3 regions of the Peribacillus sp. NPDC058075 genome follow, and region 2 is predicted to be linked to each of the others. Evidence: riboswitches for the same ligand, from Rfam matches in the RefSeq annotation. Region 2 holds a riboswitch; each other region holds the start of a gene.

What was found. Region 2 has a riboswitch for lysine ahead of ACFVS1_RS03365 (aspartate kinase). Riboswitches for the same ligand answer to the same signal wherever they lie in the genome.
Region 1: linked by a shared signal. The riboswitch ahead of dapA (4-hydroxy-tetrahydrodipicolinate synthase) and the one ahead of ACFVS1_RS03365 (aspartate kinase) in region 2 are both predicted to bind lysine.
Region 3: linked by a shared signal. The riboswitch ahead of ACFVS1_RS18595 (amino acid permease) and the one ahead of ACFVS1_RS03365 (aspartate kinase) in region 2 are both predicted to bind lysine.

What each region holds. Positions count from the first base shown of each region.
Region 1 covers NZ_JBHVSL010000001.1:1,562,059-1,573,159, reverse strand. Annotated here, with positions in the region: gene ACFVS1_RS07895 (response regulator transcription factor) at 1-122, opposite strand, end outside; gene ACFVS1_RS07890 (sensor histidine kinase) at 119-1,567, opposite strand; gene ACFVS1_RS07885 (DUF2690 domain-containing protein) at 1,742-2,218, shown strand; lysine riboswitch at 2,707-2,885, shown strand; gene dapA (4-hydroxy-tetrahydrodipicolinate synthase) at 3,023-3,919, shown strand; gene ACFVS1_RS07875 (Lrp/AsnC family transcriptional regulator) at 4,526-4,996, opposite strand; gene ACFVS1_RS07870 (DMT family transporter) at 5,251-6,165, shown strand; gene sat (sulfate adenylyltransferase) at 6,458-7,636, opposite strand; gene cysC (adenylyl-sulfate kinase) at 7,705-8,301, opposite strand; gene ACFVS1_RS07855 (sulfite exporter TauE/SafE family protein) at 8,314-9,186, opposite strand; gene ACFVS1_RS07850 (glycosyltransferase family 2 protein) at 9,513-10,232, opposite strand; gene ACFVS1_RS07845 (glycosyltransferase family 4 protein) at 10,521-11,101, shown strand, end outside.
Region 2 covers NZ_JBHVSL010000001.1:661,223-672,323, forward strand. Annotated here, with positions in the region: gene ACFVS1_RS03350 (electron transfer flavoprotein subunit alpha/FixB family protein) at 1-434, shown strand, start outside; gene trxA (thioredoxin) at 621-935, shown strand; gene uvrC (excinuclease ABC subunit UvrC) at 1,039-2,811, shown strand; lysine riboswitch at 2,873-3,049, shown strand; gene ACFVS1_RS03365 (aspartate kinase) at 3,140-4,372, shown strand; gene ACFVS1_RS03370 (YslB family protein) at 4,435-4,905, opposite strand; gene ACFVS1_RS03375 (succinate dehydrogenase cytochrome b558 subunit) at 5,290-5,898, shown strand; gene sdhA (succinate dehydrogenase flavoprotein subunit) at 5,969-7,720, shown strand; gene sdhB (succinate dehydrogenase iron-sulfur subunit) at 7,738-8,511, shown strand; gene ACFVS1_RS03390 (acyl-CoA thioesterase) at 8,742-9,206, shown strand; gene ACFVS1_RS03395 (helix-turn-helix domain-containing protein) at 9,329-9,553, shown strand; gene ACFVS1_RS03400 (MarR family winged helix-turn-helix transcriptional regulator) at 9,776-10,219, shown strand; gene racE (glutamate racemase) at 10,230-11,033, shown strand.
Region 3 covers NZ_JBHVSL010000002.1:166,608-177,708, forward strand. Annotated here, with positions in the region: gene ACFVS1_RS18555 (hypothetical protein) at 1-35, shown strand, start outside; gene ACFVS1_RS18560 (spore coat protein) at 48-383, shown strand; gene ACFVS1_RS18565 (FtsW/RodA/SpoVE family cell cycle protein) at 468-1,640, opposite strand; gene ACFVS1_RS18570 (metal ABC transporter permease) at 1,788-2,669, opposite strand; gene ACFVS1_RS18575 (metal ABC transporter permease) at 2,666-3,589, opposite strand; gene ACFVS1_RS18580 (metal ABC transporter ATP-binding protein) at 3,600-4,355, opposite strand; gene ACFVS1_RS18585 (metal ABC transporter solute-binding protein, Zn/Mn family) at 4,368-5,291, opposite strand; gene ACFVS1_RS18590 (LacI family DNA-binding transcriptional regulator) at 5,925-6,887, shown strand; lysine riboswitch at 7,143-7,327, shown strand; gene ACFVS1_RS18595 (amino acid permease) at 7,423-8,874, shown strand; gene ACFVS1_RS18600 (glycoside hydrolase family 13 protein) at 8,924-10,603, opposite strand; gene ACFVS1_RS18605 (Ger(x)C family spore germination protein) at 10,689-11,101, opposite strand, start outside.

The DNA.
Region 1 (11,101 bases), 900 kb from region 2:
GCCTGTTGGAGACCTGCATCACCAGTATGTTGAATATCGACACTAAAGTCATTAATTTCCAAATAATCCCTTTGTAATTCCGCAATACTGACTTCGTCTTCAATAAGTAATATCTTTTTCACATTTCCTCACCTTTCTTTATGGAAAAAAAGACACTTGTACCTTTTCCTATCTCACTAGTAGCCCAAATATCTCCACCATGCTCGCCGATAATTTCTTTTGCAATCGCAAGTCCTAAACCACTTCCACCTGTTCGAGAATTTCTAGATTCCTCGGCACGATAAAAGCGGTTAAATATATAAGGCAAAGCAGAAGATCCTATTCCATAGCCATTATCCGTTACTTGTACAACAACATCATATAGTCCTTCATGCAGAGAAATGGAAATGTGTTTTTCATCTTTTTTCATATACTTTACACAATTGCTGATCAGGTTGGCCAATACGCGTTTCAGTTTCTCTCTATCCGCTGTCACGTATATCGGTTTATTCACCTGATGAAGTTCAATCCGGATCCCTAGTTGAAGTAAATCCAGTTGAAGTTCTTCTACGTAATCTTTTAAATATTTATCTAATCTGACCGTTTCAAAAGTGAATGGTTCTTTTTTCAAATCCAACTTGGAAAATAAAAATAATTCATCTATCAATGAATCCATATCTCTTGCTTTAAGGTATACAGTCGATAAATACTTGTCCATTTTCTGTGGGGTGTTTGCTACTCCGTCTTTAATCCCCTCAACATATCCCATAATCGAAGTGATCGGTGTCTTCAAATCATGGGAAATATTGGAGAGAAGCTCTTTGCGATTTTCCTCATACTGAAGCTGAATGCTTACGGACTCTTTTAACTTTTTTCTCATTTCCTCAAACGCTCTATTCAATTGTCCGATTTCATCTTTCGAAGTCGCTTTAATTTCAAAGTTTAAATCTCCTGATTTTATCCGCTCTGCTCCTTCTTTAAGAATGGAGATCGGTTTGATGATACTACGTGAAACTAAATAATTTAATAGTCCAATAATCATTACAAACAGTAATAATAATAGTGCGAATAAAATGGGAAAGAGTTCTCGAGTCAGCTCGGCATATGAACTTGCCTTTCTCAATACAAAAATACTTCCTTCACTTTTATCCGAAAAATAATAATCAAACTTCACATAAGTGAAAAAAGAGTCTTTCATTTTGATTGTGTCCCGCGTATTGATGTTCGTTTCTTCGAACTTGGGAAGTGATTGTATCAAACCTAGCTTATCTAGTGTTTGGGACGCATACTCAATGTTTTTACCTTTTCTAACGACAATCTTAACATCTCCATGTTCAATCTTCTTCAGCTGTTCTTCGTTTAGAAGCTGCTCAGGGTTATTTTTTGCCAAAAGCTTTAAATCGAGAAACACACTTTCCTCTACTGCAGTCAAAGGTTTTTGGAGATAAGACTTTTTGTATAAATGCTCTATCGCTTTAACATCACCGGTTATTGCAAAAATAAGTAAAAATCCAGCTGCTAAAAACAAAGTGATGGAAATAAGGATTACGCCAACGTAGGACAATAGAAACCTCATTTTAATTGACAAATATTTTCACCCCGTATCGATCTTTCGTTTACTCTTTTATAGAAAAGTTGTTTATCTGCTGTTCTTGCATAAAAAAATGTTTCCCACGATTACTTTTCTTAGTATTTAAAAAAACATATCACACAAATCTTAAAATTTTCTAAAATACACAGAAAAAATCCTATTCTATTGTAGATCTATATTTTTTTATTTGAAGATCTGAACTCTAAAAACCGCTCCCTTTCCGCCGAACTGTCCTACGATAATACAAACCCTTATTCGACAGGCTGTGCCTCTAAAAGCCCAATCACCTATGAAACAGAATATATCTATAAAAACGGTGTGAAAATTGGATATGTGCAGCTAAAAGGCAGTGCGTATTGTCATACGGCGTGGGGTTACTTAAAGTTTTATTCGTCTGCTCCTTACGATTATTATGCAAATGTTTGGGGTGACAGTTTTAATGGCACGACTAAGAGAGCATTTACAAGTTGCGCTAGTTCCGGCGGTAACGGATGGATAAAGAAAGGTCAAACGTCCGGTAATACTGCACAATTATGGAATTTAGATCCGTATAATGCTTTGGCCAAAGCAGGTATTTATTCTTCAAGTGGGGCTCTCATGCGAACACTGGTCGTTATTAATGAGGTACTAATGCAAACTTTCTGTTAACGACGGTATAATTACGTACATTTTTGCCATCTTTACTCATTTTGATTTAGTCCATTGCGCAGTTCAATGCGTGATCAATTTTCTTTGTTAACAACCCCACGAATCTTAATGGCTTTGGAAAGAGATACGTATGCTGTATCTCGTTCCAATTTTGTATCAGTGGGCCCTACTTACTAATGAAGCGATCGTTTTCTTGCTTCCCACGTCACGGATTTTCTTATCTTGCTGTCCTCCCCACCTTGATACCTTCTTTAAGCTATATCTATTGTCAAAACTGACGATAAAAAGGGTGAAACTTTTCATACAGTTTGTTTTATAAAACTATTAATTTTGAGTTACTAAAAAAGATGAATACAGCCCTATACCGTCTCCATTCCATTGATCATCCATGAGTTCTAAAAAAATATTTCTAAAATATGCCTTGCAATAGAAAGGATTCCTTGTTATATTACAGTCAATTAAATATTTTCTTACTTCGTACTTTTTGAAGTGAGGATAGAGGAGCAAAGACCATTAGTACACATTTTGAGGAGAATGAGATCCTATGACTATTGTGGAAAGGGGAATTTGCCGAAGCGGAAAGAATCTCATGTTCTTGAAGCTGGTTCTGCTATTGAATAAATACAGGACTGTCATATAGGAAACTATATGGAGGGCTATCTTACGCGCTGAAACGATTTTTTTGATAAATATTGTTTCTTCTGCAGCAGCGAACCCTCGTTGTTGCTTTTTTGCGTTTACTCCTGAATGGGCCTAACCACCTCTGAATTTTTTAAAAAATATTATACAAAAGGGTGTGTAGTTATGAATTTTGGCCAAGTTTTAACCGCAATGGTTACCCCGTTTAATCATAATGATGAGGTTGATTTTAATGCTACGAGAACTTTAGTAAACTATTTAATTGCTAATGGTTCTGATGGATTAGTAATAGCTGGTACAACTGGAGAGTCTCCTACATTAACAACGGAAGAGAAACTAGATTTATTCAAAATTGTGGTTGAAGTTGTTGATGGAAGAGTTCCAGTCATAGCTGGAACTGGCTCAAATAACACTAAAGCTTCTATCAGCTTAACAAGGCAAGCAGAGGCAGCAGGAGTAGACGGAATCATGCTCGTTACCCCTTACTATAACAAGCCGTCTCAAGAAGGATTATTTCAGCACTTCAAGGCTATTGCCCAATCAACATCATTACCGGTAATGCTTTATAATATTCCAGGACGAAGTGTTGTAAACATGTCAGTAGAGACGATTGTTAGCCTCTCAAAAATCAACAATATTGTGGCAGTAAAAGAAGCAAGTGGTGACTTAGATGCCATGGCACAAATCATTAGCAAAACAACTAGTGATTTTACATTATACAGCGGCGATGATGGGTTAACATTACCGGTTCTAGCCATCGGTGGAACAGGCATTGTTTCGGTTTCTTCACACATCATTGGAAATGAAATGCAAGAAATGATCAATAACTTTAAAAATGGCGATGTCCATAGTGCTTCCGCTACGCATCGTAAACTTCTTCCAATTATGAAAGCATTATTTGCGGCACCAAGCCCAGCACCGGTGAAATCAGCATTACATATGCGGGGGTTAAATGTTGGAGGTGTCCGCTTACCATTGGTTCCTTTAAACGATGAAGAAAAAATAGCACTACAAATGGCACTACAACCTAGAAACGAAGAAGCTGTTTTGTTAAATAAATAAAGGTACGATTCATTCAACTATACTTTAATACCGGATTTCTAATTAAAGACCATAATTAACTGGATAAAATCTTAAAAAGCAGTGCAACTCATAAAGAGTGCACTGCTTTTTAATCGATGCACGGCTCAGTGCTTAAACTAGTTGAGCAATATAATGATTTTATAAGATTAAGGGCAAAAGCAGAATCTCAATTTTCTTGAAGTAATAAGAATATTCTTAAATGACTCGTTTCCTAGTATCCAATTTATAATGGCTCCTTAACAAATTCAAACGAATAAAGAGAATTTCCGTTCATATTTAAAATTAGAGAAGGATATTTTCATGAAAGAAATAATAAACGCATTTAAAGTTCAACATACTAATTTAACTTGATAATGAATAAATAGCCTTTGTGCTCTTTTAGCAAAGGCTATTTTTTTGACAAGTTTTTTAGCCAAACCCTTTTATTTCATGCCTGAGGTTGCTGCTCTCCATTTTGATCCTTGCTGCAGATTTGTATGTTTCCATATTTAAGGACTTCATTTTTTATTCCTTCTTCTACTTCTCTCCTCTTGTTCTACAAAACACGTTCGAAAAAGTGTACTTTTTCGAACGTGACTTTTCTTCCTATATGGGTAAAACTGTAGAATATTTAATTTCTCTGAGAGCTAGGCTAGTTTGAATTCTGGTTATGCCTAGTTTATTTAACTTTCTAATAAACATTTCTAATTCCTTTCTATCTTTATTAGCCACTTTTAAAAGATAATCATACTCACCTGTTAAACAATGGCACTCTAATACTTCTGACATAGAAGCTAACGCCTTCTCCAAAACTTCCAGTTTTTCAGCTTGATGTATATTCGTACTCATAAAAATAAAACATAATAAATCAAAACCTAGCTTCTCCTGGTTTAAAATTGCTACTTGTCCATTAATAAATCCTTCATTTTCCAAACGTTTTATCCTTGAATGTATAGCTGGTGGAGATAACTTGACACGCTTGGCAAGCTCAGTATTGCTTAACTGTGCATCCTTTTGAAGTAAATCTAAAATTTGAATATCAACATGATCTAGAACCTTGCTTACGATAGATTCCACTTATAGTCACTCCTTTTACAAATGTTCCAAAATCGGTATCATCTACTAGTCAAAACTTAATTAAATTCTGTATATCAGCTATATTTTTTAATATTATTTTAAGTTTCTTCTATTATACAAAATAATATATTAACTAACGAACTAAAATGTTAAAATTATTAGTAATTAATTATGTAAATTGAAATGTCATTGTGCACAATGGCTTCGATCTTTTTTCACTTAAACGGTGAAAGATGAAAAAGGAGCAAAAAGATATGCAATATTATTATTTTTCGTTATTACTTTTAACAAGTTTATTATGGGGTGGAAACTTTGTCGTTGGAAAATCACTTGTCGGCCATGCTTCTCCGCTGACGTTGACGAGTTTAAGGTGGATCATTGCTATTAGTTGTCTTTTGCCAATTGTATGGTGGAAAGAAAGAAGGATATTTCCTTCTCGAAGTGCAATCCTTCCTTTATTTTTGATGGGAATTACAGGTGTGGTTCTATTTAACCTATTACAATTTGTAGCATTAGAGAAAACATCCGCAACTAATGCTGGATTAATATCAACATTAAACATGATTTCAATTGCTATTTTTTCATTTTTCTTTTTAAAAGAAAGAATTAATATTTTACAAATGTTTTCTATGCTTTTTTCGCTTATTGGCGTAATACTTGTACTTTCAAAAGGAAATATTGATCTACTCCTTTCATTACGATTTAATTCGGGTGATTTATATATGATGGCTGCTGTATGCGTTTGGGGAATATATTCCGTTTGTAGCAAATGGGCCATGATAACAACAACACCCATGATGTCTACTTTATATTCTGGGATATTTGGACTTATCGTTCTTCTTCCGTTTAATTTTTCCAATTTTACAGTATATAAAATAGATACTTCTTTCATACAATCTATTTTGTATACAGGCGTTATCTCAACTGTTGCATGTATGGTACTTTGGAACATTGGTGTACAAAAACTAGGTACAACAACATCAGGTATTTTCTTGAATTTCAATCCTATTTTTACTGCAATTTTAGCCTTTCTATTATTAGGTGAAAAAATGACGTGGGTACAAGGAATTGGTAGCGGTATTGTGGTTATAGGTTGTTATTTGTTCTCACATTTTAAAACGAAGGTGATTTTCAAAAAGAATTCTGGACAATCGCAGATTCAAGCATGATTTTTTCAAGGTCTTAAAAATACAAAAAAAGCCTGATCCAAGGTGGATACAGGCTCGTTTGTTCAAATGGAATTGTTATTTTTTTGCACTTCCTTCTTTTTGGTGTTTTCCTCCTTGAATTTTGCCCTTAAGACAAAAGGCATTCGCATACCATGCTTTCCTGTATCAGCGAAAATACGATCACGATCTTAATCGATAATTTTATAGGTACCTACATAGTTTGAACCAAAACCATTTCGTCAATAGTCGGTATCTCTCATAACATCGTGGGTCTCCCCGCGTTTCCCATAGCTTACTCGCCTTCATTCATCTTCATGCCTCTAATAAGAACTTCAGCCACTTCTGGACGTGTAAATTCAAGTGGCGGGACAAGACCGTTCCGCAGCATTTCCCTGACTTTGGTCCCGCTTAATATAAACCTGTCTTCATCTTTATGGGGGCATGTTTTCAGGGAAGCCATATTCAAACATTTTTTGCAGTAAAAGCTATGTTCAAAGAACAGAGGTTTTATGCCAATTTTCAGCGGATCAAACTGGCTAAAGATATCTTGGGCATCATATGTGCCATAATAATTGCCTACACCCGCATGATCTCGGCCGACAATAAAATGTGTGCACCCATAATTCTTTCGAACAATTGCATGAAATACTGCTTCCCTAGGCCCTGCATAGCGCATTGCTGCTGGGTATATGGCAAGTAAAACCCTATCCATTGGATAGTAGCCATTTAGTAAGGCTTGATAGCTTTCCATCCGAACATCCGCAGGTATATCATCTTTTTTCGTTTCACCGACAAGAGGATGCAACAATAGTCCATCAACGGTTTCCAATGCTGTTTTTTGCAAGTATTCATGTGCACGGTGTACTGGGTTCCTCGTTTGAAAACCGACAATTGTATTCCAACCTAAATCCGTGAACATCTTTCTCGTTTCAGAAGGGCTCATATGAAATTCCCCGAATGGCTCATGCGATGACCAATTTATTAAATAAATTGGTCCGGCAACATAGATATCCCCTTGTCCAAACAGCTTTTTAACCCCCGGGTGATTGGGATCGTCAGTTTTATAAACGAGTTTTGCTTCCTCCAGTTTATCGTATTCAAACGTTTCTTCCACCTGAATGATACCAGCAAGTTCACCGTCATCCCTGTATAAAGCGACCTCATCGCCGATGTTCAGCCTATTTGCCTCATCCTTCGTGACAGGAAGAGTGATCGGTATCGTCCATGGCACGCCATTTGCCAGATGCATATCCTTAATGACACTTCGGTAATCCTCTTTTCCCATGAATCCTGCAAGCGGGCTGAACGCTCCGTTTGAAATCATTTCCAGATCGGAAACATTCCATTTCGAGATGGTCAGGGACGATATGGATTTACACTTTTCCAAGTATTCCACACGGTCATTTCCTGATAATTCACGTTGAATCAATTTCCCGCCATGTGGATCGATACTGGTTCTTTGAACCTTCATTTATAACCCCTCAATCATTAGATATGGTTTGTTTCATATTCTCTTTTTCAAATTCGGCCATGTCGATATTAAAGACCATTGTCCTTTAAATAATTCATGACCTGCTGCACACATTCTTCAATGGTGTATTGACTGGTTTCAATTAGTATCTCCGGATTTTCCGGTTCTTCGTATGGAGCCGAAACGCCTGTGAAGGAGGTGATTTCCCCACTTCTAGCTTTCTTGTACAATCCTTTGGGATCCCGTATTTCACAGGCTTCGATGGGACACTTTACATAAATCTCAATAAACTCATCCTGTTGTACTTTTTTTCTTACTTCCTCCCTATCCCTTGCATAAGGTGAAATGAAAGTGGCCAACACTACTATTCCACTATCCACAAATAATTTGGAGACTTCTCCGATTCGCCTTATATTCTCTTTACGGTCACCAGAGCTGAAACCAAGGTCTTCATTTAATCCATTCCGTAGATTGTCTCCATCCAAAATATATGTTGAAATTCCCATCTCATGCAGTCTTCCCTCGACCATGTTGGCGATGGTTGACTTACCTGACCCTGATAAACCAGTAAACCAAAGAATATAGCTTTTATGTCCGTGCTGAGCTTGCCTTAGCTCTTTCGTAATTGAAAAAGGGTGTTGATGGATATTCTCCTGTTTACTCACACTATCTCCCCTTTAATCTTTATGGAACCCCTTTTTGTTGTTCCGGATGACAAATGCCAAAGAACCTGCCCACCCAATCAATATCAGAATATATATGACGGTGACCCAATGATCCTGGAGAGACCATGTGACAAGCAGCGTTCGAGCATTCGTCAAAATGATAAAACCCCCGACAAGGACTCCCAATAAATAAGATGGCAATTTCGTTACGATCCATGCAGCAATCGGGGCAGCAATAATCCCTCCTACCATCAGGGAGGTTACCCAAAACCAATTCACTTCCTGCCAACCTAACGCAATGAGAAACCCTACGGTTGCAGAAACAGCAATTGCAAACTCACTCGTGTCAACTGTACCAACCACTTTTCTGGCAGGAACACCGTCTTGGGATAATAGGACGGGAGTTGTAATAGGGCCCCAACCGCCCCCACCCGTTGCATCTGCGAAGCCCGCTATCAATCCCAAGATGATCGATTTTTTTCTTGTAAGATTAATTGATTTCATTTCACTTTTAGTCTTAGATGTTCTTAAAAAGCGGAAAAGTACATACACACCAAGAATCAGCAGAAATATCGAAATGTATGGCTTTATCAGATCACCAGGTAAGTTACTTAAAAAGCACGCTCCTGCAAATGCCCCGATAGATCCAGGTATGATTAATTTGAAAAGGGCCTGGCGGTCGACATTCCCGAACTTCATATGTGAAATGCCAGATGCGGCCGTTGTCACGACTTCTGATAGATGAACGGATGCAGAGGCCACTGCCGGTGCGATTCCGAATGTCAGCAACATCGATGTGGATGTAACCCCATATGCCATACCTAATGAACCATCGATCAGCTGAGCCAGAAATCCGATAAACGCAAATATAATGAGTTTTCTCATTTTCTCCTCCTACAAAGCATTCCTTTTTTTATAACGTACCTGTTGTCCCCTGTTATCAACCAATGCACTGACGCTCGTCCACTGTCGATTAACGCAATGAAGCCCTTCCTGACATAAGCTTTTATTGGTGACAGTCCCTTTTTATTAAGGAAAATAAATGATTTCTATAAGATATGCGAAGAGCTTTATGTATGTTATAGATTCATATATGAAATTGGAAATTTCATTTGGCCACCCTCGAGGTCCCGTGAGAAAGACAGGCCCTTCCAACAACTAAAAAAGCCCCTGTTTTATAAACACAGGGACCTCCTTTACATCATGCTCACCTATTGTTGTTTCCTAAGTTCATCTACCAATAATTTTTTCATTTTGGCATGATGTCGATTAACCACCAGCCTATTTTCCATTTTAATGCGGCCTTCATACTTTTTAGAGCCCATTTCTGCATGAATCCTATATAGCAATAGCGGTTGAGGCACAAAGTGAAATTTGAAATTTTGCAGGATCCGCAACCATAAATCATAATCATGTGTGTATAGAAGCGACTCATCAAATAATCCGATGAGCTCAAATACCTTTCTGTGAATCATGACCGAGCAGCCATTAATGATATTTCCTCGGATCATTGCTTTAATAAGTTCAAGCTGATTAGGTGGGTATATCCCTATAATCGGAGTAATGATTTCTCCATTATCATCAATGCAGTAATAACTAGTATAACTGAAACGTGCATCTTCCCTTTCCATTGCTTTCAACTGAATCTCAGTCTTCTCAGGGTTAAAAATGTCATCTGAACTAAGCCAGCATATATAATCACCTGTTGCATTTTTGATGCCGGTATTCAATGCACTGGCCGTTCCCCCATTTTCCTTTTTGATATATATTATTTTATCCAGAAACGGATCGATTTTTTCTGAATATAATGTAGAACCGTCATTGACTACGATAATCTCCATATTTTTGTAGGTTTGGTTGAACAAGCTTTCCAAAGCTTTATCGATATATGGACAATTATAGAATGGAACAATAATCGATACTTTAGACATTTATGAACCGCCTTTCAATTGATTACCATGTATTTCGTGAGCATCAAGGGCTATCCGTTTTATAATGAATCATTCATTTTCCTATTAATATTTATTTCACACTTATTAAGTGATGAACGATTCCCAAACGAGTCATTCCAAATTAAAACGCTATAAATCCAATTAGTTAATCATACGTATATTACATGGCTCTTTGACACATCCATTTAAAATGGATCGATTTGTGATGACTGTTGCCTGGAAAGGTAAGTCCAACCTAATGCTCCATTATTTTTAAGGAGGGGAATAATGAATATATTGTTTGTTTTTTATGTTCCAAGTGGTGGAGTGGAAACATTAAATCGGCAACGATTTGCCGCACTAAAAGATCACGGTATCGATGCTCATTATCTATATTATGATAACAGAAGGAATTTCTTGAATGACCACAGTGCCCCAACTTTTATTACGAACGATGATGCTGAAATCCAAAAAATTTTGGAAGATGGAGATTATTCCGCTATCGTTGTCGTTTCAGATTTCAAAACATTACCGAGATTCAGGTCCATGGGGTATAAAGGAAAGATGATTATCGAAATCCAGGGTTACGGTCCAAAAAATGTGGCAAGATCGGCTCTTTCAAATGCCATCCCAGATGTCAATGCCCATGCAGATGGGTTCCTTAACCCAAAGACTCCTCATATCATGCAATTATTAGATGAACTTTACCCAACGTTCCCAAAGTTCAGTTTTAATAATTGCTTTGATACAAATCAATTCTGCTACAAACCCACACCTTTAGACGGCTATAGAAAAGTGGCTTGGATAGGAAGGATCGAAGATAATAAAAATTGGAGTGAATTCCTCAAGATCGGTTATCAACTAATTAA
Region 2 (11,101 bases):
ATTTACGTACAATCATTAAAGATGTTGTTAGAAAAGCGAGTGAAGGGGTCGATCTTTCAGAAGCGAAAGTAATCATCGCTGGTGGCCGCGGCGTGAAAAGTGAAGATGGTTTTGAACCGTTAAAGGAACTGGCACAAGTTCTTGGCGGAGCGGTAGGAGCTTCCCGTGGAGCATGTGATGCAGATTATTGCGATTACTCTTTGCAAATCGGGCAAACGGGTAAAGTCGTAACACCTGACCTTTATATCGCCTGCGGAATTTCCGGTGCGATCCAGCATTTAGCGGGGATGTCCAACTCCAAGGTTATCGTTGCGATCAATAAAGACCCGGAAGCTAACATATTCAATGTGGCTGATTATGGAATTGTCGGAGACCTTTTCGAAGTCGTTCCGTTACTTACGGAAGAATTCAAAAAACTTAAAGTTAACGCGTAATAGAAACAATATAGATGAGGGGCAAGACATTTGGCATAAGCCGATACATGTCTTGCCCCTTTTTTGGCCTGCATATTTACTCTTTCTTTGGACATCCTACCACTGAAGCAAAATATTAGCATCGATTCGAGCAACAATGGTATACTGTCTTTAGTTATTTGAGTAAAATATGAGGAGGAAATATATATGGCAATTATAAATGCAACTGACCAAACTTTCACAACAGATACTAGCGAAGGTGTCGTTCTTGTAGATTTTTGGGCTCCATGGTGCGGACCTTGTAAAATGATCGCTCCTGTTCTTCAAGAGCTTGATACTGAAATTGGCGATACAGCAAAAATCGTAAAAGTGGATGTGGATGAAAACCAAGAAACAGCTGGAAAATTCGGTGTGATGAGCATCCCGACATTAATCGTGCTTAAAGACGGTGAAGTGGTTGATAAGGTTGTTGGTTTCCAACCTAAAGAAGCACTTGCTGAACTTATTTCAAAACACGCGTAATAGTAGGTTAGCTAAAAAAAGCTTCAAGTCTGCGGACTTGAAGCTTTTTTCGCTATCTTGATATATAATAATTGTAAAAAAGGGAGAACAGGAGGCTGAATGCATGAATCAACAAATAAAGAATAAACTTGCCCTTCTTCCCGATCAACCTGGTTGTTATTTAATGAAAGATCGTCAGGGAACGATCATCTATGTAGGCAAAGCGAAAGTGTTGAAAAATCGTGTCCGTTCTTATTTCACGGGATCGCATGACGGAAAAACATTCCGGCTCGTGAATGAAATTGAGGATTTCGAATATATCGTCACCTCTTCCAATATCGAGGCTCTTATTTTAGAGTTGAACTTAATCAAAAAACATGACCCAAAATATAATGTCATGCTAAAGGATGATAAGACGTATCCCTTCATAAAGCTGACTGCGGAACGCCACCCACGTCTAATCATTACGCGAAAAGTCAAAAAAGACAAAGGTAAATATTTCGGTCCTTATCCGAATGCATTTGCAGCTAACGAAACGAAAAAATTGCTTGACCGCATCTATCCCCTAAGAAAATGCAATACTTTACCGGATCGCGTTTGTCTCTACTATCACCTTGGCCAGTGCCTAGCCCCATGTGTTTATGATGTAGAGGAACAGGAATATAAAAAAATGGTGGATGATATCAACCGGTTCTTGAACGGAGGGCATACTGAAATAAAAAAAGAACTGACTGAAAAAATGCTGGAGGCATCAGAAGATCTCGATTTCGAGAGGGCCAAGGAGTTCCGTGACAAAATTGCCCACATCGATATTACGATGGAGAAGCAGAAAATGATGACAACGGATTTCATCGACAGGGATGTATTTGGTTTTGCCTATGATAAAGGCTGGATGTGCGTTCAGGTATTTTTTGTCAGGCAAGGTAAATTAATAGAAAGGGATGTTTCACTTTTTCCTGTCTACGATGAACCCGAACAGGAACTTCTTACATTCCTCGGTCAGTTTTACGAGATTACGAACCACTTTAAACCAAAGGAAATCTTGCTGCCTGAATCAGTGGATGCCGAAATGGCCGAAGGGCTGCTTGGTGTCAAAACGATTCACCCGAAACGGGGAGCGAAAAAAGACATGCTTAAATTGGCGAATAAAAATGCCTCCATCGCGCTTCAGGAAAAATTCTCTTTGATAGAAAGGGATGAAGAAAGAACGATCAATGCGGTGGAAAACCTAGGGAAGCAACTGGGTATCTACACTCCGCATCGAATTGAAGCTTTCGATAACTCCAACATCCAGGGAAGTGACCCAGTTTCCGCTTTAGTCGTGTTTATTGATGGAAAGCCGGAAAAAAGGGAGTACCGCAAATATAAGATCAAGACGGTCCAAGGGCCTGATGATTATGAATCGATGCGTGAAGTGGTCAGAAGAAGGTATTCAAGAGTATTGAAAGAAGGGCTGCCGCTTCCGGACTTGATCATCATAGATGGCGGAAAGGGACATGTTGAAGCGGTTCGGGATATTCTGGAAAATGAATTGGGCCTTGATATTCCACTTTCAGGCCTCATTAAGGATGAAAAGCATAGGACCTCGCAATTGATGATCGGAAATCCGCTTGAAATCGTACCTCTTGATTCGCGGAGCCAGGAATTTTACCTATTGCAAAGAATTCAGGATGAAGTGCATCGGTTCGCGATTACGTTTCATCGCCAGCTACGCGGGAAAAATGCGGTTCACTCCCAGCTTGATGATATTCCAGGAGTCGGGGAAAAGCGAAGGAAGCAATTATTAAGGCATTTTGGATCATTGAAAAAAATCAAAGAGGCGACGGCCGAGGAAATCATGGAAGCTGGCATGCCAAAAGGGGTAGCCGAGGGAATCGTTAGAAAATTACAAGAATAATCTTGCTACCGATAAATCTCTATGCTATGATTAAAAGGAATTTTTAACTAGACAACTTAAAAGTGCTGATAGAGGTGCGGAATTCAAGAGTAAAAACCTGGAGAAGTATGAGCTTCCATGAAAGGTTTTGAAAGGGGAGGACGCCGAAGGAAGACAAGACTCATACCTTGTTTTCCTGGTCCGACATTTAATAAATGGCGGATTGTCAGGGTTTATACCCTGGAGAGCTATCTCACTGTGTTTACAGTATTTAGATATGTGATCACAGCAATGAGATATTTCTCATTGCTTTTTTTATTGCCTAAAAAGGTAGAGAGGGTGCATGGGGATGGCATTAATCGTTCAAAAATTTGGCGGAACATCCGTCGGAAGCGTAGAAAAAATCAAAAATGTTGCCAATCGGGTAATCGAGGAAGCGGAGAATGGAAATGAGGTAGTCGTCGTTGTTTCAGCGATGGGGAAAACCACGGATCAATTGGTTTCCATGGCCCGGGATATTTCCGGAACCCCGAGCAAGAGGGAAATGGATATGCTGCTGACTACGGGGGAACAGGTAACGATTTCCCTGTTAACGATGGCATTGATTGAAGAAGGACATGAAGCCATTTCATATACTGGCTGGCAAGCTGGCATGCAAACGGAATCCGTTCATGGGAATGCCCGGATTTTAAACATCGATGCCACGAGGATCCAAGCTCAGCTTCAGAAGAAGAAAATAGTGGTCGTGGCCGGTTTCCAGGGGACCGATGCAAATGGGGAAATTACTACCTTAGGGCGAGGCGGTTCCGACACGACGGCTGTTGCTATCGCAGCAGCGCTGAATGCGGATAGATGCGATATTTATACGGATGTAACGGGCGTTTTCACAACGGACCCCCGCTACATAAAAGGCGCACGAAAACTCCAATCCATTTCTTATGATGAAATGCTGGAACTTGCCAATCTGGGGGCGGGCGTCCTTCATCCAAGGGCTGTCGAATATGCAAAAAATTATCAAATACCGCTTGAAGTCCGTTCAAGCATGGAGAGAGAATCAGGAACGATCATTGAGGAGGAAGCAACTATGGAAGAAAACTTAATTGTACGCGGGATTGCTTTTGAAGACAGTATTACGAGGGTCACCATATATGGTTTGCCCCAATCACTTGGTGCATTATCCACAATCTTCACAACACTTGCGAAAAACCGGATTAATGTGGACATCATCATTCAAAGCATGACTGCCGAGGATACGACCAATCTATCTTTTTCCACAAAAAGTGAAGATACGGAAGCGGCCTTGATCGTGCTGGAAAATAATAAAGAACTATTGGGATTCGATCGAGTCGAAACGGAGAGCGGATTGGCCAAAGTATCCATCGTCGGTTCTGGTATGGTATCCAATCCCGGAGTGGCTGCCGAGATGTTTGAAGTGATGGCCAATACAGGCATCCAGGTGAAGATGGTCAGCACATCTGAAATTAAAGTTTCCACTGTCGTCAATGAAAAGGAAATGGTGAAGGCGGTTGAATCTCTTCATGAAGCATTTAAACTAGGTCAGCATGCAAATGTGCTAGCATAAGTGTCTGAGTCCAATAAAAAACAGACTTCCGGTAAAAAGGGTAAGTCTGTTTTAAGGGCTCATTAGATTGGATCTCTGGGATCCCATTGGATGGTGAATATCACTTTTTTTGCGCGGCGTTTAATTTCTTCCGTAGATTCGCTGAGGAATTTTTTTTGCAGCGTAAACTGCTCGGCAAGGAAACCGGCTTCAAGTTGGAAGTGACAATCTGGGTGTAAATCCAGGCGGCGGCTGATTATTTCACCCGTCAGGGATAATTCCATCTCGTGTTTCGTATACTTCAAGATTTCCAGATTGCCCCATCCAGCGCTTTGGAAAAATTCAATCACTTCCTGATCACCATTCAATGGGAATTTTCTTGCTAATTGTTTACCTGCCCAATAGAGGATTTGATTAGAGTCTTTTCCGAGAATATCGTTCAATAGAACTTCTCTGATTAATTCGTATCCGAAAGCTGGAACCAGGAATTCTTCAGTTTGAATTTCTTCAGTTTGAATCTCTTCTTCTATCGCAGCAGCAATATTTTTTTTCATGATTTATCGCCTCTTTCTGTAAATCTATTATAAACGTATTTCTTTTGCAAATTATACTGTTTTTTATTTATTTAAATAACAATTGGAAAAAAATGAGAAATTATACCGAGATATTAATAGCTAAATTAGAAATTTGTTCAAAATATCATCTTGACAAACAAAAAATAGCTAATTTAATCCAATAAAATCTATTCTGAAAAAGAGATTTCTTGTATCCGTTTTCTTGACGCACATAGAAGTCAGGAGTAAAATGGACATGTCACATAATTGTAAAGGAAGTATAGAGGAGTTTTTTTTACTCTATACTGTATTTTCACGCGGAGATAAAAGGTAGCCACCAGATTATCTTTGCATGATTTTTCACAAATTAAGGGGGGGCACTTAGTGGCAAAGAATCGTGAGTTTGGGAATCGCAGGCTTCATTCACTTCTAGGAGTAATTCCAATCGGTCTATTCCTAATTTTTCATTTATCGGTAAACTTTATGGCAACAAAAGGAGAAGAGACTTTTAATGGGGCAGTTCATTTAATTGAGTTTACGCCCGTGAAGATTTTGGTAGAATGGGTCGTCATCTATCTACCGCTCATTTTCCATGCTGTATACGGAATTTATATTGCCTTTACAGCAAAAAACAATTTAGGCAGATTTAGTTTCTTCCGTAACTGGATGTTCATGCTGCAACGTCTAACTGGAATCATAACGTTGATTTTCCTTGTTTGGCATATATGGGCAACTAGAGTTCAAGCAGCTATGGGTGCAGAAGTTAACTTTGACATGATGGCTGAAATTTTCTCTAGTCCATTTATGATTGTGTTTTATATTGTCGGTATTGTCTCGGCAATCTTCCACTTTGCTAATGGATTATGGTCATTTGCAGTGAGCTGGGGTCTTACAGTTTCACCAAGATCGCAAAGAATCATGACTTACTTTACATTGATCGTTTTCGTTCTTCTTTCTTATATCGGAATCAGCGCAATTTTCGCTTTCGTATAAGAAGATAGAGTTCATTTATAAGAAATAGGAAAAACATAGCTTGGCTAATGGAAATAAGGGAGTGACAGAATTGGGTAAAGGTAAAATAGTTATCGTTGGTGGAGGTCTAGCTGGTTTAATGGCTACGATCAAAGCAGCAGAGCTGGGACAACAGGTTGATTTATTTTCTTTAGTGCCTGTTAAACGCTCTCACTCAGTTTGTGCCCAAGGCGGAATCAACGGGGCAGTAAATACAAAAGGTGAAGGGGATTCTCCATATATCCACTTTGATGATACAGTTTATGGCGGAGATTTCTTGGCTAACCAACCGCCGGTTAAAGCGATGTGCGAAGCAGCACCATCGATCATTCATATGTTTGACCGTATGGGTGTTATGTTCAACCGTACTCCGGAAGGTCTTCTTGATTTCCGTCGTTTCGGTGGTACTCAACATAGCCGTACAGCATTTGCTGGTGCAACAACTGGTCAGCAATTACTTTACGCATTGGACGAGCAGGTTCGCCGTTATGAAGTTGAAGGCCTTGTTACGAAATATGAAGGCTGGGAATTCCTTGGAGCTGTCATCGATGATGAGCAAACAGCACGCGGAATCGTAGCTCAAAACCTGACTTCAATGGAAATCAAATCATTCCCTGGAGACGCAGTCATCATGGCGAGCGGCGGCCCTGGAATCATTTTCGGTAAATCCACTAACTCAATGATCAATACAGGTTCAGCAGCTTCCATCGTTTATCAACAAGGTGTAAATTATGCTAATGGTGAGTTCATTCAAATTCACCCGACAGCAATCCCTGGAGATGACAAACTTCGTCTAATGAGTGAATCCGCTCGTGGTGAAGGTGGACGTATCTGGACATATAAAGACGGAAAACCTTGGTATTTCCTTGAAGAAAAATACCCTGCTTATGGTAATCTGGTACCTCGTGATATCGCGACTCGTGAAATCTTCGACGTCTGCATGAACATGAAGCTTGGCATTAATGGTGAAAACATGGTTTACCTGGATCTATCACATAAAGATCCGAAATTACTTGATATTAAACTTGGCGGAATCATTGAAATCTACGAGAAATTCATGGGTGAAGATCCTCGTAAAGTTCCAATGAAAATTTTCCCTGCCGTTCACTATTCTATGGGCGGACTTTGGGTGGATTATGACCAAATGACTAACATCAAAGGTTTATTCGCTGCAGGTGAGTGTGATTACTCACAACATGGCGGTAACCGTCTTGGTGCGAACTCACTTCTTTCTGCAATCTATGGTGGTTCAGTCGCTGGACCGAATGCCGTTAACTATATTGAAGGCCTTGATAAAACTTCAGAATCCATTCCTTCTTCATTGTATGAAGGGTACGAAAAACAAGAACAGGAGAAATGGAATGAAGTCATGTCTCTTGATGGTAACGAAAATGCATACGTCCTTCACAAAGAACTTGGTGAGTGGATGACACAGCATGTTACTGTAGTTCGTTACAATGACAAGCTGAAAGAAACGGATAACAAGATTCTTGAGCTGATGGAACGTTACAAGAAAATTAACATCAATGACACGGCTAAATGGAGTAACCAAGGAGCTGCGTTCACTAGACAGCTGCAAAACATGATGCAATTGGCTCGTGTAATCACAATTGGTGCGTTAAACCGTGACGAAAGCCGCGGAGCGCATTACAAACCTGATTTCCCAGAACGTAATGATGAGGAATTCATGAAAACTACTATGGCAACATTCAAAGGCTTGGATCAAGCACCTGAATTCCATTATGAAGATATTGATGTATCACTGATCGCACCGCGTAAACGTGACTACACTACGAAACACTAAAGAGGGGGAGCAAAAAAATGGTTGAAACTAAATCTGAGACTAAAACAGTCCGTTTTATAATCACTCGTCAAGATACACCGGATTCAGCTCCTTATGATGAGGAATTCGAATTAGCGTATCGCCCGAATATGAACGTAATTTCCGCTCTAATGGAAATCCGTCGTAATCCGGTAACTGTACAAGGCAAGCACACTACAGCAATCGCATGGGACATGAACTGTCTTGAAGAGGTATGTGGTGCTTGTTCAATGGTTATCAATGGTAAACCAAGACAGTCATGTACAGCTCTTATCGATCAATTGGAGCAGCCGGTTCGTTTAGCTCCAATGCGTACATTCCCTGTTGTTCGTGACCTGCAAGTCGATCGCAGCCGTATGTTCGACTCATTGAAAAAGGTAAAAGCATGGATTCCAATCGATGGAACGTACAATCTTGGACCGGGACCGCGTATGCCAGAAAAGAAACGTCAATGGGCTTACGAATTATCTAAATGCATGACTTGCGGTGTTTGTTTGGAAGCTTGTCCGAACGTAAACAGCAATTCAGACTTCATGGGGCCACAACCATTATCACAAGTTCGTTTATTCAACGCACATCCAACTGGTGCAATGAACAAAGCGGAACGTTTAAATACAATCATGGGTGATGGAGGACTTGCAAACTGCGGTAACTCACAAAACTGTGTGCAGTCATGCCCTAAAGGCATTCCATTAACGACTTCGATTGCAGCGTTGAACCGTGATACGACGATCCAACAATTCCGTAACTTCTTCGGCAGCGATGAAGTTTAATAATGAACATGAAAGAACCTGTATCTTATGATATGGGTTCTTTTTTTCTCGATTGATAGCTGAGATTGATGTGTAAAATGATTTGCTTCACCCGGCAAATGCTGAATGATTCGATTAATGAAGTGAGTATGATCCATTTAAGCAGCTTACAATATAAAATACTTTTCATTATGGCTGTTTTCTTATAAAATGAGTGAATAGTCATTCATTTCAGAAAGGGTGTGCACAAGTTGGGCAGAATATCATATATCGATAATATAACGGAGTGGATCAATGATTTTTCCTTTAAACATGAGATTAAGGTCCGCTTTTCAGAAACTGATATGTTTGGGCACTTGAATAACACGATTCCTTTTACTTATTTTGAGGAAGCACGGATTGAGTATTTCCATAGCATGGGATTCATGAAGGATTGGGCCTCTGCTGAATGCGGTGAGATGCCGGTTGTTGCTAACTTACAGTGTGATTACTTGAAGCAGGTGTTTTTCAATGATCGATTGACGATCCATGTGAAAGCTGACCATATCGGAAATTCTTCAGTGGATATACATTATATGGGGACCAAACAAGATGGTTCAATTTGTCTAACGGGCAGGGGGACGATTGTACAAGTCTCCAAGGCCACGGGAAAGCCGATACCTTGGACGGAAGAGATGAAGCGATCGATGTGCCATACTGTGCTGCAACATTCCTAAAAATATTTCCATTTAGACAAGTAAAAGAGTCACTCCATTGCCCCAGCCGACATACTATATCTTGACTAAATAGACACCCACTCCGGGTTTTATGCTGGTGAAGGCAAGGAGGGTAACATTACTTGAAGGAGAACGAATTCACTCATAAGCCACTACTCACCAAAAGAGAAAAAGAAGTATTTGAGTTACTAGTACAAGACAAAACAACAAAAGAAATCGCAGGTGAATTGTTTATTAGCGAAAAAACAGTTCGAAACCATATTTCGAATGCGATGCAGAAGCTTGGAGTTAAAGGACGTTCGCAGGCAGTCATAGAACTCCTTCGTATGGGAGAACTTAAGCTTTGATGTGTTAACTTTTAATACGTAAGCCTTATAAATATTTTCTCTCCCGTTCATTGGCAGCATATAAGGAAGGGCAAAACAATCTGGTTGTTTTGACTTCTTTGGATGCTGCTTATTTTTTTGAAGGGGTTTTCAATATGATTCCAGGTAATCAATCTTGAAAATCATTTCACTTTCATCCAAAATGGTAGTATGATAAGTTTCATGAAGTGGGGAGCTGTGTATATGGATGAAGAGAAGCAGGCGGCATATGTAGCCGATATCGAGAGGGAATTGCGCTATGTATCGTCATGGCTTAAGCAAAGGGGAAGAGAAATTCTCCATGATTATAAAATTACCATTCCTCAATTCGTGGCTTTGCAATGGCTTTTTGAATCAGGCGACATGACGATTGGCGAATTGTCCACGAAGATGTTTCTCGCCTTCAGTACAACGACGGATCTGATTGACCGCATGGAGAAACATCAGCTTGTCCAGCGTGTCAGGGATGAAAAGGACCGGCGTGTGGTTCGAATTCACCTTCTTGAAGAAGGTGAACGGATAATCGAAGAAGTGATTAATAAACGGCAGCAGTACTTGAGCGGCGTGTTAGTCAATTTTAACGAATCTGACATCATGTCCCTCAAAGGGATTCTAGTAAAACTACATCAAGAAATGAAAGAAAAATGAGGCGAGTTTTTTGAAACAACCGATAGGCATCATTGATTCAGGGGTAGGCGGTTTGACAGTAGCAAAAGAAGTCATGCGTCAGCTTCCAAATGAAAATATAATTTACTTAGGTGATACAGCAAGATGCCCTTATGGGCCGAGGACCAAAAAAGATGTCCAAACCTTTACATGGCAAATGACGAGGTTTTTGATGAAGAAGGAAATAAAAATGCTGATCATCGCTTGCAATACAGCGACTGCAGCTGTACTGGATGAAATCAGGGCAATACTTCCGATTCCGGTGTTGGGTGTCATCCATCCAGGGGCAAGGGCGGCATTGAAAGTTTCTGATTCCTTGCATATTGGCGTTATTGGTACGGAAGGCACGGTGAAAAGCAAAGCATATGACGAAGCGCTTGCCTCCATCAATTCCGATGTGAAAGTGGATAGTTTAGCATGCCCGAAATTTGTCCCAATCGTAGAAAGCGGGGAGTTTGAAGGCGGTATCGTCAATAGGGTCGTGGCACAAACCTTGAACCCGTTGAAGAAAACGAAGATCGATACATTGATCCTTGGCTGTACCCATTATCCGCTGCTGGGGCCTGTAATCTCTTCCTATATGGGGGATGAAGTACAAGTCATTTCCTCTGGGGAAGAAACGGCCCGTGAGGCAAGTGTCATTTTGGATTACTATAAATTAATCAATAAAAGCAAGCTCCGCCCAGTTCATCGATTTTATACAACCGGTTCCAGAGATATGTTTGGTTCTATCGCGTCGAGCTGGCTCGGCATTCATGTCAATACCATCGAAACAATTAAAATCGATCACTTATAAGACTTCCATTTGGAAGTCTTTTTTTCTTGCCTTGAACAGACGGTGTTCGTATCGATACGGTGATATGA
Region 3 (11,101 bases), on a different contig from region 2:
CGAACCAAAACCAGGGTCAACAACAATATCAATAAGGAGGGTTCTTGATGCCCAATGAAAACAAAGTCCAAAATCCCGAATCTCCCGTGGCAAAAACACCGCAAATGAATGACAGGGACTTTATAAATGATATGCTTTCAACTGAAAAGTATTTTTGCAACTCCCTTTCCGTTGCCCTGCATGAAATGAGTAACCAAGCATTATTCCAAGACATTTTCTCCATTTCCAAAGAGAATCAGGAGATGCAGCGTGAACTCTATAACCTTATGTTCGAAAAAGGCTGGTATAGTTTAGAAAAGGCGCAAGCTACCAGCTTAAGCCAATCGTATCAACAATTTTCCGGTTATAAAAATCAATTCCCATCTGGAACGAACATTCAATAAGAAAAACATTCAGGGGAGTGGATTCTGCTCCTTTTGTTTTTTTGCTACAAATAAAGCCGGCCCCATCGGGGGCCGGCTTTATATTTAGATATCCGTTGAAAACATATACTTCTTATAGTGATACCGAATGCTGAATATTAAGCCCATGGCCATCATGTTCCCCATTAGCGAGCTTCCTCCATAACTGACAAATGGAAGCGGAATCCCCGTTATCGGTAAAAGGCCTACAGTCATGCCGATATTTTGAAAAACGTGAAACGTCAACATGCTTATAACGCCAACACAGATATATGTATAGAAGTTATTTTTCGTGTCCATTCCCGTTTTAGTTATATGGTAAATCAATAGGAAAAACAAGGAAATGATGATACTTGATCCGATGAAGCCGAATTCTTCACCGATGATGCTGAAAATGAAATCCGAATGACTCTCGGGCAAATACACTTCCCTCGAGCCGATTCCCTTGCCCGTTGTCTGGCCGGAGCCGATGGCCAGTAAGGATTTTGTTAAGTGATACCCTTCGGAGCTGGCATAATTATATGGGTCGAGCCAAGAATAGATACGGCCGAATTGATAGGATTTTACCCCTAGGTATTTTTCCAGGATTTCCGGCTTCCAAAGTACAAAGTAAAGGACGGTTGAAGCGACGACAATTCCTCCCGAAACGATCGGCAGCAGGATCTTCCATGTTACCCCTGATATGAAAATCATTCCGAGCATGATTGAAATGATGACAAGCGAGGTACCCAAATCCGGCTGTTGCATGATTAACAATAAGGGCGCACCGGTCACAAGACCAATCTTAATAAGCAGCCAAATATCCGTTTGAATCGTTTTCAGCGTGTTTTTGAGATGATGGTTCGATATGACATTGGCTAGAGCCAAAATCAGGAAAACCTTCATGAATTCCGATGGCTGAATCGAACCGATTCCCGGAATGATGTACCAACTTTTTGCACCATTCCGGACAGGAACGATGCTTTCCGGCATAATGATCAGCAAAAAAAGCAAAAACAATCCGAAGCCATACGCGTACCAAGATATTTTTTTCAACTGATCCGAATCCAAGGTGATGAAACCTAAGACGATTCCGATTCCAACTATATACCAAAAAATTTGTTTAATTAAGAAGTTTTCAGCGTACTGTCCAGTCGTTTGGGCACTATAGATTGCTAAGCAACTTCCCACGCATAATAACAGCAATATTGTGACCAAAGAAAAATCTATTCGTGATGAAAATTTATTTTGTTCTTCCATACTTAACTCTCCCTTAAAAAGGCTCCTGCGATATATCTATAAATACACTTATTCATTATACTTTAAACAAATAAAATCACAACTATATAGAAGAATAGTTTACAGGCATCATGGAGTTATTTCCATGAAGCCTGTAGGCAGGGAGAGTTATGCATGTGATTCCTTTGTTTTTCTCCGTTTCAGCATTAGGCTGACCAATCCATGGCTTGGGGAAAAGAGAAAGGCCAATCCGAATAATATGGCGGCCGAACCCACCATGCAGCCTGATATCGAGGCATCCAAAAAGGTGGCTGAATAGTAGCCGATGATGGAACTTAGCACCCCGACCCCGATACTGACCAATATCATGCTGCTTAAACGGTCTGACAGCAGATAAGCCGTTGCCGCTGGTATGATGAGCATTCCAACTACTAAAATGGAGCCTACACTATCAAAAGAAGCTACTGTTGTCAGTGAAATGAGGCTCATCAATAAGTAATGGAAGAACAGTACAGGAATCCCCATTGCAGCCGCAAGTGATGGATCAAAAGAAACGAGTTTAAACTGTTTGAAGAATACGAAGATCAGTATGAGGTTCAGGAAAAAACAACTGCCGACTATCCAAACAGCTTTTGGTCCAGCCTCGATTCCCGCGATTGTCATCGTGTTCCAGGGAGTATAGGCTATTTCGCCATAAAGGACATGTTCAAGGTCAAAATCTATTTGTTGCGTATACAGGCTCACGAGTACGATCCCCGTTGCAAAAAGGGAAGTGAATACAATCCCGATCGCCGCGTCGGATTGAACCCCCGACGATTGGAAAAGCTGGATCAAGAATACGGTAAGCAAGCCGAGCGCAGCAGCCCCGATCAGCATTGGAACGGAGTCACGAGTCCCGGTTATTAAAAATGCCAATACGATACCCGGCAAAACGGAATGACTGATGGCATCCCCAATCAATGTCATTTTCCTGACTATCAAAAAACATCCTACTACACTGCAAGAACCCGCCACCAATGCCCCGACTAATATAATCCAAAAATCATTCATGATGTGTGGCTCCCTTTCCTTCTATCCTGTTCGAGAGAATATTTCTTTTTCGTCGACACCCTTCTCCATACAGATGAAAGCACTCCGCGTTTAGGAGCAAAAAGCATGGAGAAGAAAAACCATACTGTCGCGGATAAGACAATTAACGGTCCTGTTGGCAAATCATTGACCGATGTACTGATCAACGTTCCGGAAACACCGCTCAACATTCCGAATATACCAGACAGGATGACCATGATATGCAGCCGCTCCGTCCAATACCTGGCAGAAACGGCAGGCGTGATCAGTAAAGATGCCATCAATACGACGCCTACAGCCTGGATACCGATCACTACAGCTGCCACGATCAGCATCATGATGAAATAATCCAGAAAAACAACCGGCAATCCCATCCCCTTAGCAAACCCAGGGTCAAAGGACAGTAATTTGAATTCTTTGAAAAATACGGTACAAGTGAAAATAAGAATAAAGGAAACCGTCATCATCATATACACATCGGACATGACCATTGACGCCGTCTGCCCGAATAAAAACGTATCCAATCCACTCTGGTTTCCATACTCGCTCTGCTGGATCTGCGTAAGCATGACAATTCCGAAGCCAAAGAAGGAGGATAAGACAATTCCCAAGGCTGCATCCTGCTTTATCTTGCTGTATCTCGTAAGCACACTGATCAAGAAAACAGCCACTAAGCCAGCAAGGGCCGCACCTATTAGAAAGTAGGAAGTGGATTTCACTCCAGTTAACATAAAGGCTACACAGATACCTGGTAATGCTGCATGTGCGAGCGTGTCACCAAGCAAAGACTGCTTTCTGAGGTAGGCAAAGCTGCCGATGACCCCGCTGCTTAATCCGAGGAACATCGTGCCAAGCAATATCCACCTTGTATTTGGATCGGTAATAATATCCAGTATGTTCATCGTGTACACCTCATTTTAATAAAAGGCCGGACTTTGTGTCTGATAGTATCGCTAGGCGGCCTCCATATGTTTCCTGCAAGTATTCGGGAATGAACACTTCTTCTGTCGGACCTATTTTCATCACCTTTTTATTCAATAACATCGTCCAGTCGAAATATTCCTTCACGGTAGATAGGTCATGATGCACAACCAGAACGGTTTTGCCTTTTTCCTTCAATTCCATCAGCAATTGTATGATTGCTTTCTCCGTTGCGGCATCCACCCCTACGAACGGTTCATCCATAAAATAAATATCCGCTTCCTGTGCCAATGCACGGGCCAGGAATATCCGTTGCTGCTGTCCGCCCGATAGCTGGCTGATCTGGCGGTTAGCATATTCAGCCATCCCCACCTTTTCCAGGCACTCCATCCCCTTCTGCCTTTCAGACTTACCTGGCCGCTTCAGCCATCCGAGATGACCATATCTGCCCATCATCACGACATCGAGTGCATTGGTCGGAAAATCCCAATCCACTGACTCCCGCTGTGGTACATACCCGATACTCTTCCTCATCGATTTATAAGTAGAACCCTTTATTGTGATTTGCCCCGATATTTTCGGAATCAATTCGAGTATTCCCTTTATCAAAGTGGACTTCCCTGCTCCATTGGGGCCTATGATACCAATTAAATTTCCTTCCGGCACCTCAAACGAGACATCTTCGACAACCGGCTTCTTATGATAAGCAATCGTTAAATTTTCGACCTTCAAAGCTGCTTGATTCATAGTTTCTTCCCCCTATTTCAATGCACGGACGATGGTGTCAGTATTATGACGGACCATTCCGATATACGTTCCTTCTTCCGTCCCTTTTTCACCCATTGCATCCGAGAACAATTCCCCGCCGATTTCCACTTTGTGACCCTGCTTCCCCGCTCCTTGAATGACAGCCTCGATAGCCTTCCTTGGTACGCTTGACTCAATGAAAATCGCTTTTATTTTGTTCTCAACGAGATAATTCCTCATATCCGTCACATCTTTTGATCCATATTCCGATAAAGTATTGATCCCTTGGAGACCTCTTACATCCAGGCCATATGACTGCCCGTAGTATCCAAAAGCATCATGTGCTGTTACGAGAACCCGTTGATCTTCCGGTATTTTATTAATTTCCTCTTGAACATATTTATCAAGTTCCTCCAAATGCAGAACGTACTCCTCATAATTTTCACGATACTCTGCTTCATGTTCCTGATCATTGGCAATCAATTCTTTCTTGACTGACTCCGCCGCTACGATCCAAAGCTTTACATCAAACCATACATGTGGATCATGTTCCGTTGCACTCACTTTGCGAAGCTGGTTCTCCTTGAAGTCCTCCGTTACGGCAATTGTCGGTTTATCCTTGCTCATCATTTCAAAGATATCCGTCATTTTCCCTTCAAGGTGCACACCGTTATAAAAAATCATATCGGCCGAATCCAAAGTCTCCACATCACCCTGTGTTGCTTTATAAAGATGGGGATCCACTCCGGGTCCCATTAAACTAGTGACCTCGACATGTTTACCGCCAATATTCTCCACCAAGTCCCCTATCATTCCTGTCGTAGCAACTACGTTCAACTTGCCATTGTCCTTATCCTGTTCGGTCGTGTCATTGCCGCACCCCGTTAAAATCAGCATTGCAGCAAGAACGCCCCCAATAAATTTTAGAAAACCCATCATTTCCCCTCCCCTTTTTCATTCCCCTAAAAATGTTTACCTAATGCAAAATTAAGTGTAAAATTTTTTACATTGTCGTAAATGCTAAAAAGTTTCCTATACACAACTTATTTTATACTATACACAATTATTCAAAAAAAGTGCAACTATTTTTCAAACATTAACAAAAAGGCGAATGATTTTTACGCACAGCAAAAACCGTCAGGAATCTCCCCTGGAGAGTTCTCTGACAGTCAGTTTTTCCATACATGAAACGTAACAATGAAGTTATATTTATATTGTGGAGTTTTTATGGTGAATATAAACCATGGGGACTATTTCGGGACGACGTAAAATTCACAAGTAAATGTGGGGATCTCACGCATTCGAGTGCATTGCCACTCATTTTTCCTGTTTCAGGGAAACTGCCAAATACGCAAATCCCAATTCAATTCCACAAAGCACAAACAGGGCGATTAAGGTTTGGAACATCATGATCTCCTCCTCCTCTAAGACTTATACCCATCTTAAAGGATGAAACCAATACCAGAACAAGACCTTATATGAAGAAATCTTCAGCAGGCTCACTCTGATCTCTTGCCCTGAAATGGGTTTCATATTGTACAATATATAAAAAGAAAAAACGGTGATACCATGACAAATATTAAAGAAATAGCTCAATGTGCCGGTGTATCTGTCTCAACAGTGTCCCGTGTATTGAATGATCATCCATATGTAAGCCCCGATAAAAGAAAGAGCGTCTTAGAAGCGATCGATCGTTTGAATTATACGAGAAACATTAACGCCATTCATCTTTCAAAAGGCAAGACCAATCTTATCGGCATCATCATTCCCTTCAACAATCATCCATATTACGGAGCAATCGTTAACGGAATCACTAAACAGGCAAATGCAATCGGCTGTCATATCGTCATCTTTCAAACAAATTATGACAGAGAGAAAGAAATCCAGGCTTTTAATATGCTGCAAATGAAGCAGCTCGATGGCATCATCGTTTGTTCAAGGATTTTGGAAATGAAAATCCTCTTGGATTATCAAAAATACGGACCGATTATTTTATGTGAAGATACAGCCCAGGCCGAATTCTCATCCATCAGCATAGATCATTATGCCGCTTTTTCCTGTGCCCTTGAGTACGTAATTACTAAAGGATATAAAAAAATCGGATACAGTCTCGGCCGTAAAAAGAGCAGAAATAGTTCCCATCGTACAAAGGCCTTTAACGATATCATGAGAAAACATAAACTGATAAACAATAAGGAATGGCTGTTTGAAGGCAGTTATCACATCAAAGACGGTGAACAATTGTTTCAGGATTGGAATTCAATGACGGACAAACCTGAAGCTCTCATCATCACGAATGATGACACGGCGGCAGGCTTCATTCTTACCGCTAAGAAATCGGGTACAAGGGTACCGGAAGATGTGGCCATTCTCGGCTTCAATAATGATAGCCTGAGTGAAATGCTTGACATCACAACCATTTCCTTACCACTAGAATGGATTGGTAAAATGGCAGTGGATCTATTTGAGAATCCTGAAGTGGTCAAACATGTAAAACTGGACTATGCCCTTATAAAAAGGAGTACCGTTTAGTTATCAGGATGCTTTTTTTTGGTATACTATCACTTGAATCTTTCCTTATTGCCATCTTTCATTTACTAGGAAAAAATAACCACACAAAATAATCATTGCGATATCCCAGAAGTTATTTTATAATTTTGATATAGTAAAGTTTACTCAATTACTAGCAATCTATTAACGGTTGCATGCATTTCATGAGTACAATCGTACGACGTCACTTACAAATTGGCGCAACGATATTAGAAAATTGAATACTTCCTCATTTACCGATGAGTTAGAGGCTGCAGCTTATAAAAGTAAGACGGACGAGATTCTGGAAAATTAAAGACTCCGTTTGAAAGGATAAGTTGCCGAAGTTAGGGTATATTCCATGTATATTCTTGCTGGCGGTGTTACCGAACAGGAACACCACTGTCACGTTTTTTCAAAAAGCGTGGGGAGCTATCTTCGGAAGGATAAACGGGTTTATTATAAACAGCCGTCGATCTTTTTCGACTGCTGTTTTTTATTTTTCGTTCCCTTCCAATAAAAAGGAGTGTAACATCAATTGTCAAATTCACAATTACCATCAAGCCCTACTGAACTGAAAAGGAGCCTGAAAGCGCGTCATTTAATGATGATTTCATTAGGTGGAACGATTGGAACAGGTTTATTTTTAGCAAGTGGCGGTGCCATTCATTCAGCCGGACCCGGCGGTGCCTTGGTGGCATACGCGGTCATCGGCATCATGGTTTATTACTTAATGACAAGTCTTGCAGAAATGGCAGCGTTCATGCCGGTGGCCGGTTCGTTCCGTGTCTATGCATCCAAATTCGTCGATCCATCTTTCGGTTTTGCGATTGGTTGGAACTACTGGTATAACTGGGCAATCACCATTGCCGCCGAATTGGCAGCCGTTGTCTTAATTATGAAGTTCTGGTTCCCGGATAGCCCTTCATTTATCTGGAGTGCCATTGCGTTAATCACTATGTTTCTTATCAATTACATGTCAGTTAAAGGTTTCGGGGAAACGGAATTCTGGTTTGCCATGATCAAGGTCGTGACAGTCATCATTTTCTTGATTACGGGTGTACTGATCATTCTCGGAATCATGGGTGGGAATGACCCAATTGGTTTTTCCAATTTCACGATGGGCGAAGGTCCCTTTAACGGAGGGTTCTTCACGATTCTTGGCGTATTCATGGCTGCCGGCTTTTCATTCCAAGGAACCGAATTGCTTGGAGTGACTGCTGGTGAAAGTGAAGATCCAGAAAAAAATATCCCTAAAGCGATCAGATCCGTTTTCTGGCGCATCCTCTTGTTCTATATCCTTGCAATTTTCGTTATTGGAATGATCATTCCGTTTACGGATTCACGTTTATTGAGTCAAGATGTTGCCGTAAGTCCATTCACGCTTGTATTTGAACGTGCCGGCCTTGCATTTGCTGCATCCATCATGAACGCGATCATTTTATCATCCGTACTCTCTGCAGGTAACTCTGGCATGTACGCTTCAACCCGTATGCTATGGGACTTGGCACGTGACGGGAAAGCACCGAAATTCCTAGGCAAGCTAGATAAAAGAGGCGTACCTGTGAATGCACTTATCGTGACTTCATTAGTTGGCTGCGTTGCATTCTTAGCTTCATTTTTCGGTGATGGCGTCGTTTATATCTGGTTATTGAATGCTTCAGGCATGGCGGGATTCGTCACCTGGGTAGGGATTGCGATTGCCCATTATCGGTTCCGCAAAGCCTACGCTGCACAAGGCCTTGATATCAATGATTTACCATACCGTGCAAAAGGCTTCCCATTCGGGCCTATATTCGCACTTGTCCTTTGTATGATCATTATCATCGGACAAGGCTATCAGGCTTTCAGCAGCAATGGGATTGACTGGAATTCAATGTTCGTTTCCTACATTGGCTTGATTCTATTTTTCGTCCTATGGATCGGCTATAAAATTAAGCATAAAACGAAAATCATTCCCCTTGAGGAATGTGATCTTAAATCAAAATAATACGCAAAGGACCTGCTCTTCCCTAATCGGAGAAGAACAGGTCCTTTTTTCATTTCAAATGATAAACACGGCATTCATAAGGTTGCATGGGTTTGCTGGAGATTCCTTCTTCCTCCTGATCATAATTCCCGATCAGCCTTGTGGCAGAATAGGCATGCAGCTCTTCAGGCAAAGTATAGGGAGCATGCTCTTCTTTAAAGTTGCATAGCACCAACAGCTTTTCTTCTTCAAATGACCTCGTGTAGGCAAATATTCGTTCATCATCCGGCAACAGCAGTTCAAAACGGCCATAAACGACGATATCATGTTCCTTGCGTAATTGGATAAGCTTTTTATAAAAATGAAAAATGGAATTGTGATCATTGTAGGCCTTTTCTGCATTAATCTCGGAAAAATTGGGGTTAACCTTAATCCAAGGAGCCCCTTGCGTGAATCCTGCGTTCCGGGAGTCATTCCACTGAATCGGTGTTCTCGCATTATCGCGGCTGCGAGCGTGGATGGCTGACATCATCCGCTCTTTTGACCAGCCATGAGAATTGACGAGTTCGTCATATGAATTCAATGTTTCGATATCCCGGTATTCATCGATGCCCTCAAATGCCACATTGGTCATGCCAAGCTCTTCCCCTTGATATATATAAGGTGTACCCTGAAGCATATGAAGACAAGCGGCAAGCATCTTAGCGCTTTCAATGCGATACTTTCCATCATGACCAAACCTTGAGACAACCCGGGGCTGATCATGGTTGTTCCAGTATAAACTGTTCCAGCCATCCCCCTCCAAACCAGTCTGCCATTTGGAGAGAATTCGCTTTAAATCGGTTAGCTTCCATTGATCGTTACTCCATTTCCCTTCTGGTCCGCTCCCCAAATCCATATGTTCGAATTGAAAGACCATATGTAGCTCACCACGATCTTTACCTGTGAACAATTGCGCTTCCTCCGGTGTGACGCCTGGCATCTCCCCAACCGTAATCACGTCATATCCAGAAAGTGCCCGCTGATTGATTTCCTGCAAAAACTCATGTATGCGCGGGCCATTCAGGAAAAACGGGCTTCCGTCACCATACTGCTTCTCATGATGAATGGATCCATCTGAATAGCTTTGATCTTTTGAAAGGAAGTTTATGACATCCATCCGGAAGCCATCGACACCCTTATCCAGCCACCAAGTCATGATGCTGTAGATTTCTTCACGGAGCTTAGGGTTCTCCCAGTTTAAATCCGGTTGTTTCCTGCTGAATAAATGTAAATAATATTCATCTGTTCCTTCATCATATTCCCATGCTGAACCTTTAAAAATGGACTCCCAATTATTTGGCTCTTTCCCGTTCCTACCAGGCTTCCAAATATAATAATCACGTTTCGGATTATCTTTTGAGGATCGGGATTCCTTGAACCACGGATGTTCATCTGAAGAATGGTTGACCACCAGGTCCATCATGATCTTCATTCCACGTTCATGAACCGCCTTCAACAGCCTATCGAAATCTGCCATGGTCCCGAATTCAGTCATAATTGATTGATAATCACTGATATCGTACCCATTATCATCATTGGGAGATTGATAAACAGGGGATAGCCATATCACGTTCACTCCCAGCTCTTGTAAATAATCGAGCTTCATAAAGATCCCGTTTATATCCCCTATCCCATCGCCATTACTATCCATAAAACTCCTTGGATACACTTGATACACAACTGCTTCTTTCCACCATGCTTGGTCCATGTCTTTCCCCCTTTTTAGCCGCATTGATATAATCATTACACCAATACCCCTATTATAAAGGGGGAAACTTCAGAATATTCTACTTTTATTCAGCTATTCCCGTTTGAATCATTTCAATATCCAGATCCACCTCGATTGGAATATGGGGATATGCCTTCTCCCAATGTTTTTGATCGAAATTTCTTGTTTTACTTTTTGCATGATCACCGAGTGCAATAGGATCTATATTGTTCTCTTGAAACATAATTACCATCTTATTTAATTTTTTACCAATGACATGCTCTGCCTTGGTCTCTATTTTATTCAGGTCGACCGCTTTGCCCAAGTCATAGCCTTGGACCTCTAGCAGACTCGCCTTTAATTTCACTTCAATCCTGACCTCGGGGTCTTGATTGGCATTCGAAATATGATAACGGACACGTGACTCCACGTTATTGATATCAGTAAAGTTATCTTCCTTCCATTTAATTTCATAACTCCCCATCTTAAAGTTTTCAC